Blastochloris viridis: one gene and its partner. The protein of the gene in region 1 interacts with the protein of each later gene in a pairwise test. Links are inferred from orthologs where the notes say so. Each region holds a gene or a part of one and is shown in the gene's direction. Other genes may lie near its edges.

What was found.
Region 2: the proteins of BVIR_RS12350 (region 1) and ileS interact in binary tests that used the Escherichia coli proteins (3 or more experiments, as listed by UniProt). The link is inferred for Blastochloris viridis from one-to-one orthologs.

Annotation. Positions count from the first base shown.
Region 1 is NZ_CP012946.1:2,814,014-2,817,251, reverse strand. What follows is about bases 1-2,930. They hold BVIR_RS12350 (HyaD/HybD family hydrogenase maturation endopeptidase), read left to right. Parts: upstream 1-1,136; coding sequence 1,137-1,724; downstream 1,725-2,930. Other genes in these bases: BVIR_RS12335 (hydrogenase expression/formation protein), read left to right, coding at 2,504-2,930; BVIR_RS12340 (thioredoxin domain-containing protein), read left to right, coding at 2,061-2,507; BVIR_RS12345 (HypC/HybG/HupF family hydrogenase formation chaperone), read left to right, coding at 1,735-2,064; cybH (Ni/Fe-hydrogenase, b-type cytochrome subunit), read left to right, coding at 431-1,153; BVIR_RS12360 (nickel-dependent hydrogenase large subunit), read left to right, coding at 1-309. Outside these bases: more of BVIR_RS12335, read left to right, coding at 2,931-3,238.
Region 2 is NZ_CP012946.1:3,005,751-3,009,631, reverse strand. The notes cover bases 201-3,773. They hold ileS (isoleucine--tRNA ligase), read left to right. Parts: upstream 201-513; coding sequence 514-3,573; downstream 3,574-3,773. Other genes in these bases: BVIR_RS13140 (hypothetical protein), read left to right, coding at 3,597-3,773. Outside these bases: BVIR_RS13150 (methyl-accepting chemotaxis protein), read left to right, coding at 1-81; more of BVIR_RS13140, read left to right, coding at 3,774-3,881. UniProt on the Escherichia coli protein: Catalyzes the attachment of isoleucine to tRNA(Ile). As IleRS can inadvertently accommodate and process structurally similar amino acids such as valine, to avoid such errors it has two additional distinct tRNA(Ile)-dependent editing activities.

The DNA of each region.
Region 1 (3,238 bases):
CCGAAGGAGGCCAAGGGGGCCGGCTTCACCGAGGCGCCGCGCGGCGCCTTGGCGCACTGGATCCGCATCAAGGACACCAAGATCGACAACTACCAGTGCGTGGTGCCGACCACCTGGAACGGCAGCCCGCGCGACCCGAGCGGCAACATCGGCGCGTTCGAGGCGGCGCTGCTCGACACCAAGGTGGCCGATCCCAATCAGCCGCTCGAGATCATCCGCACGCTGCATTCGTTCGACCCGTGCCTGGCCTGCTCGACCCACGTGATGAGCGAGGATGGCCAGGAAATGGCGAGGGTCACCGTCCGTTGACGCGCCGCCTCGCGCGTCGCTGCGCAACGGATCATTGGTGTCGGAGGGGGAACCCATGACGCAAGTCAGCGACCTGAACGTCACTCTTCGCAATGGCGAGGCGAACGGCAGCGCCCCGGTGATGCGGGTGTCGACGTTGCAGGGTGCAATCGACAGCCGCGGCGAGCGCGCCTCCCGCCGCCAGACGGTCTATGTCTATCAGGCGCCGGTTCGGCTGTGGCACTGGATCACCGCGCTGTTGCTGGTGGTGCTGTGCGTCAGCGGCTATTTCATTGGTTCGCCGCCGCCGACGCTGTCGGGCGAAGCGAGCGACCATTTCCTGATGGGCTATATCCGCTTCGCCCATTTTTCCGCCGGCTACGTGCTCGCGGTGGGCTTTGTGTTCCGGCTCTACTGGGCGTTCGTCGGCAACCGCTATTCCCGCCAGGTCTGGGTCTTGCCGGTGTGGAGCCGGCTGTGGTGGTGGGGGCTCCTCAACGAGCTGAAGTGGTATCTCTTCCTGGTGCGCGACCCCAAGAAATACGTCGGCCACAACCCGCTCGGCCACGCCGCGATGTTCACCTACATGATCGTGCTGGCGTTCATGATCACGACCGGCTTTGCGCTCTATTCGCAGGGCACCGGTGCCGATTCCTGGCAGGCCAAGGCGTTCGGCTGGGTGTTCGACATCTGGCCGAACTCGCAGGACGTCCACACTTGGCACCATCTCGGCATGTGGTCGATCGTGATCTTCTTCCTCGTCCACGTCTATGCCGCGGTGCGCGAGGATATCCTGTCGCGTCAGAGCATGATCTCCTCGATCGTGTCGGGCGAACGTGTGTTCCGCGATGACTTCCGCGATTGACCTCGACGCCGGCGGCCGGGCGCGCACCCTGGTGCTCGGCATCGGCAACATTCTGTGGGGCGACGAGGCGTTCGGGGTGCGGGCGGTGGAGGCATTCCACCGCGCTTTCGAACTGCCGGCGGACGTCACCGTGCTCGATGGCGGCACCCAGGGGCTCTACCTCGTCGAGTTCGTCGAGGCCGCCGACCAGCTTCTGGTGTTCGACGCCATCGATTACGGGCTCGAGCCCGGCACGCTGAAGGTGGTGCAGGGCTGCGAGGTGCCGAAGTTCACCGGCGCCAAGAAGATGAGCCTGCACCAGACCGGCTTCCAGGAGGTGCTGAGCGCGGCGGACCTGCTCGGCCGCTATCCCGCGCGCCTTGCGCTGGTCGGCTGCCAGCCGCTCGACCTGGAGAACTGGGGCGGACCGCTCACCGCGCCGGTGCGCGCTGCCATCGCGCCGGCGCTGGCAGCGGCGCGGGACATCCTGGCCGGCTGGGGCGTCGCGGTCGCCGAGCGTGCGATGCCGGTCGAGGGTCTGCTCGGCCACGACATTGGCCTCGCTGCGTTCGAACGCAGCCATGCCGGGTGAGGTGAGGGCGATGTGCGTCGGGTTTCCCATGCGGGTGGTGGCGGGCGACGACTTCGCCGCGACGTGCGAGCGCGGCGGCGCGAGCGAGCGCGTCTCGCTGCTGCTGGTCGGCCCGCAGCCGGTTGGCACCAGCGTGCTGGTGCACAACGGCACCGCAGTGCGGGTGCTGGGCGAGGCGGAGGCGCGGCAGATCGACGATGCCCTGGCCGGCGTCGCTGCCGCGCTGGAGGGCCGAGCGTTCGAGCACCTGTTCGCCGATCTGATCGAGCGCGAGCCGGAGCTGCCGGCGGTCCTCAAGCCCGCCGGCGCGGCGACGGGGAACGGGAGGACGAAGCGATGAGCGCGCTGATCGAGGCGCTGGTGAGCCGCCACGGCCTCGCCCTGGTCGACCGCCGCAGCATCGAGGCGTTTTTAGCGCCGGCCGCCGGCGAGCCGGCGCACGCGCTGCTGTTCTTCACCGGCGATCCGGCCGTCCGCGGCGAGACCGCCGACGTCGCGGTGGTGCTGCCGCAGTTGCTCGCCGCCTTCCATGGCCGGCTGCGTGCGGCGGTGGTGGCGCGCGACGCCGAGGACGCGCTGAAGCGGCGCTTCCACGTCGCGGTGGTGCCGAGCCTGGTGGTGGTGCGCGGCGCCGAGACCGTCGGCGTGCTGCCGCGCATCCGCGACTGGTCCGACTACGTCGCGCGTATCGCCGCCTGGCTCGACCCGCAGGCGCCGGCGCTGGCGCCCTCAAAGGGGCCGCGCACCGAATTCAGCTATTCCGGACAAGGCGGTGGCGCATGACGGCAGGGTTCTGGATCGCGCCGCAGGGTGCCGCGGGGCCGGTGGCGCTGGTGCCGGTCTCGGTGGACGAGACGCCGCGCCGCGGCGCGGCCTCCGGCTTGGCGGTGGCCGGCACCGAGGACACGGTGGCGCGCTGCCCGCGGGTCGCCGCGCTGGTGCCGCTGCTGGTCGCAGCGCTGGAGGCGCGGGCCGCCGGCCGCGCCGGCCAACTGTTCGACCTCGCCGGCCTCGACGCGCTCGAGCTGAAGCTGATCGCCGACATGACCGGCGAGGGCGAGGTTGCTGCCACCGTGGCGTTGCCGGACGGCGTGCTCGCCCACATCGTGGAATCGGTGATGGCCGGGCTGTGGCGGGTGCGCTTCACCGACGCCGATGGCGGTGTGGTCGCCGACTATCTGGAGGTCGGCGCGATCCCGGAAGCGGTGCGCCGCGCCGCCGTCATGACCGGCCAAACCATGACCGGCCAGATCATGACCGGCCAGATCATGACCGCGGCAGCGATGACGCAAGGGACGGGCGAGGCCGGCTCGCCGACCGCGCTGGCGCTGCTGGCGGAGATCGCGCAGCACGTCGCGACCTGGCGACCCGGCTCTGCGAACCGCATCGTCACGCTGTCGCTGCTGCCGGTGTCGCCGGGCGACATGGCGGTTCTGCAGCAGGCGCTGGGCAACGGCCCGGTGCAGATCGTCTCCCGCGGCTATGGCAGCTGCCGGGTGCTGGCCACCGCCACC
Region 2 (3,881 bases), 190 kb from region 1 along the record:
CGCCAGTCCGACCGCCTGGCAAACGAGGTGCGCGACTTCCTGCTCCAGTTGCGCAGCGAGGACGCCGAGCGCGCGGCGTGAGCGCATTGGCGGGGATTGCGACGTGATTGTCCGCCCCCCCCGGATCATCGCGTCGACCCCCGCAAAGGTTGCGAAATCCGGCCGCTCTGGCCGGATTTTCGTATCTGGCCTGGGCGGCCTGTTTGGCGCCGGCGCCTCACCGCTGCGCCGTCTGAAGCTGGCCGGCGGCTGGCCGCTCCCCCGCGCCGCTGGTTGCCCGACTTGCGGATTTTTTGCGGGTGCCGGGCGGCGGCGGCCGGCAAACGGCCGCCGGGACGCTTTATCCGCGGCGCCGGGCTTGCTAAGAGGAACGCCATGCAGCGCGCGCCCGTCGATAGTCTCTTTGCGGCACGAATTCGCCGCCCGGCCTCCGGCCGGGCCTGACGGTCCGTCGGGGGTCGGGATGATGGTCCCGCCCGAATTCGTCCCTTTGCTGCCCGAGCCCAGATCGCCATGACCAAGCTAGACGCCGCCGACGCCAAGGCCGCCTCGACCACGGCCGCCTCGGCCGATACCGCGTTCGATTACTCCCAGACCCTGTTCCTGCCGCAGACCGCGTTCCCGATGCGGGCCGGCCTGCCGCAGAAGGAGCCCGAGTTGCTCAAGGCCTGGGAGGAGGGCGACCTCTACGGGCGCTTGCGCCAGAGCGCCGCCGGTCGGCCGAAATTCGTGCTGCACGATGGCCCGCCCTACGCCAATGGCAACATCCACATCGGCCACGCGCTGAACAAGATCCTGAAAGACGTGGTGACCAAGTCCCAGCAGATGCTGGGCTTCGACTCCAACTACGTGCCGGGTTGGGACTGCCACGGCCTGCCGATCGAGTGGAAGATCGAGGAGCAGTACCGCGCCAAGGGCAAGAACAAGGACGCGGTGCCGGTGGTGGAGTTTCGGAAAGAGTGCCGCACCTTCGCCGAGCATTGGCTGGACGTGCAGCGCACCGAGTTCAAGCGCCTCGGCGTCATCGGCGACTGGGACCACCCGTACTCGACCATGAGCTTTGCGGCGGAAGCGCAGATCGCCTGTGAAATCATGAAATTCGCGGTGACCGGGCAGCTTTATCGCGGCTCGAAACCGGTGATGTGGAGCGTGGTCGAGAAGACGGCGCTGGCCGAGGCCGAGGTCGAGTACGAGGACCACGTCTCGGATACGATCTGGGTGAAGTTTCCGGTCCGGTACACAGCTGGCGGTGCTGTGGCGTGGACTGATGGCTCCGCGGAAGCAAGCGAAGCACTAGCTCAGAAAAGCCAAGAAAGCTTCGCCAAGCTGATCGGGGCCTCCGTCGTCATCTGGACCACCACGCCGTGGACCATCCCCGGCAATCGCGCCATCAGCTTCTCGTCCCGCATCGCCTACGGCCTCTATGAGGTGACGGAAGCGCCCGCGGACAACTGGGCGAAGGTCGGCGACAAGTTGGTCTTAGCTGACAAACTTGCGGATGAGGTTTTCAAACAAGCGCGTGTGTCCGCGTTCAAACGTCTGTCGGACGTTTCGCGCGCGGAACTTGCGGGTGTCCGCTGCGCCCACCCGCTCGCCGCGCTCGGCTACACCTTCGACGTCCCCCTGCTCGACGGCGACCACGTCACCGACGACACCGGCACCGGCTTCGTCCACACCGCGCCGAGCCACGGCCGCGAAGACTTCGAGATCTGGATGGCCTCCAGGCGCCTGCTCGAGGCGCGCGGCATCGATCCGACCATCCCCTATCCGGTCGACGCCGACGGCGCCTACACCAAGGACGCTCCCGGCTTCGAGGGCAAGCGCGTGCTCACCCACAAGGGCGAGCAGGGCGACGCGAACAAGGCGGTGATCGCGGCGCTGACCGACGCCGGCGCGCTGATCGCCCGCGGCAAGCTCAAGCACCAGTACCCGCACTCCTGGCGCTCCAAGAAGCCGGTGATCTTCCGCAACACCCCGCAGTGGTTCATCGCCCTCGACAAGCCAACCCCGTCTCTCGACGGTAAGACGCTGCGCGAGGTGGCGCTGCGCTCGATCAGCGAGACGCGCTGGGTGCCCGCCACTGGCGAGAACCGCATCACCGGCATGATTTCGAACCGCCCGGACTGGGTGGTGTCGCGCCAGCGCGCCTGGGGCGTGCCGATCACCGTGTTCGTCCACCGCGAGAGCGGCGAAATCCTCAAGGACGAGGCCGTCAACGCCCGCATTGCCGACGCCTTCGCCAACGAAGGCGCGGACGCCTGGTTCGCCGATGCCGACGGCGCGCGCTTCCTTGCGCCCGAGCATGACCCCGCGGCCTGGGAGAAGGTCACCGACGTGCTGGATGTGTGGTTCGATTCTGGCTCGACCCACGCCTATACGCTGGAAGACCCGGTGCACTTCCCCGGCCTTGCCGGCATCAAGCGCATCCGCGACGGCGGCCTCGACACCGTGATGTATCTGGAGGGCTCCGACCAGCACCGCGGCTGGTTCCACTCCTCGCTGCTGGAGAGCTGCGGCACCAGAGGCCGCGCGCCCTACGACGTGGTGCTGACCCACGGCTTCGTGCTGGACGAGGACGGCCGCAAGATGTCGAAGTCGCTCGGCAACACGGTGGCGCCGCAGGACGTCATCAAGGCCTCGGGCGCCGACATCCTGCGGCTGTGGGTGTGCGCCTCGGACTATTCCGACGATCTGCGCATCGGCCCGGAAATCCTGAAAACCACCGCCGACACCTACCGCAAGCTCCGCAACACCCTGCGCTGGATGCTGGGCTCGCTCGCCCATTTCCGCGACGAGGACCGCGTCGCCTTTGCCGACATGCCGGAGCTGGAGCGGCTGATGCTGCATGAGCTCGCCCTGCTCGATCCGGTGGTGCGGCAGGCCTATGCCGACTTCGACTACAAGAAGATCCACGCCGCGCTGACCGCATTCATGACCGCGGACCTGTCGGCGTTCTATTTCGACGTGCGAAAAGATGCGCTCTATTGCGAGCCGATCTCGTCAAAGAAGCGCAAGGCGGCGCTGACGGTGATCGACCGCCTGTTCGACACGCTGGTGACGTGGCTGGCGCCGGTGCTGTCCTTCACCTCGGAGGAGGCGTGGCTGGCGCGCTACGGCGCGGGCTCGGTGCATCTGGAGCTGTTCCCGGCTATCCCGGCCGAGTGGCGCGACGAGGCGCTGGCCGCCAAGTGGGAGCAGGTGCGGCGGGTGCGCCGCGTCGTCACCGGCGCGCTGGAGATCGAGCGGGCGAACAAGCGCATCGGCTCCAGCCTTGAGGCCGCGCCGGTGGTGTTCATCACTGAGGAGGCGCTCAGCGCCACCATCGCCAGCGTCGATTTCGCCGAAGCCTGCATCACCTCGGGCCTCAGGCTTGAGGCTGGTGCCGGCCCGGCCGACGCCTTCCGGCTCGATGAGGTGCCAGGCGTCGCGGTGGTGCCGGCCAAGGCGGAAGGGACCAAGTGCGCCCGCTCCTGGCGCATCACCGCCGATGTCGGCGCCGACCCGGCGTTTCCGGACATCTCCTTGCGCGACGCGCAGGCGATGCGAGAATGGCAGGCGGCGCAGGCGGCTTAAGCCGCCTGCGGGAGGAGAGGCAGATGGACGACGTCAGCGCTCGCGATTCCGATCGCGCAAAGGAGTTGGAAGCCGCGCTGGATGAATTCTATCGCGGGGACATGGCCGAAGTGGTCAATCTGACCCGCGGCGATCTGACGTTCTTGATAGCCCTTCACTTAAATAGTTCTACGCTAAATGCGGCGATGATGAACTATATAAACTCGATTCATCAGGATGGTTTAAGCGCGTCAGTCTCAAAGGGGCGTGAAATTCAAAATAGAATTAAGGAGCAGAATGCGGTTTTGATTGAATTTCTAAGGAAGTTC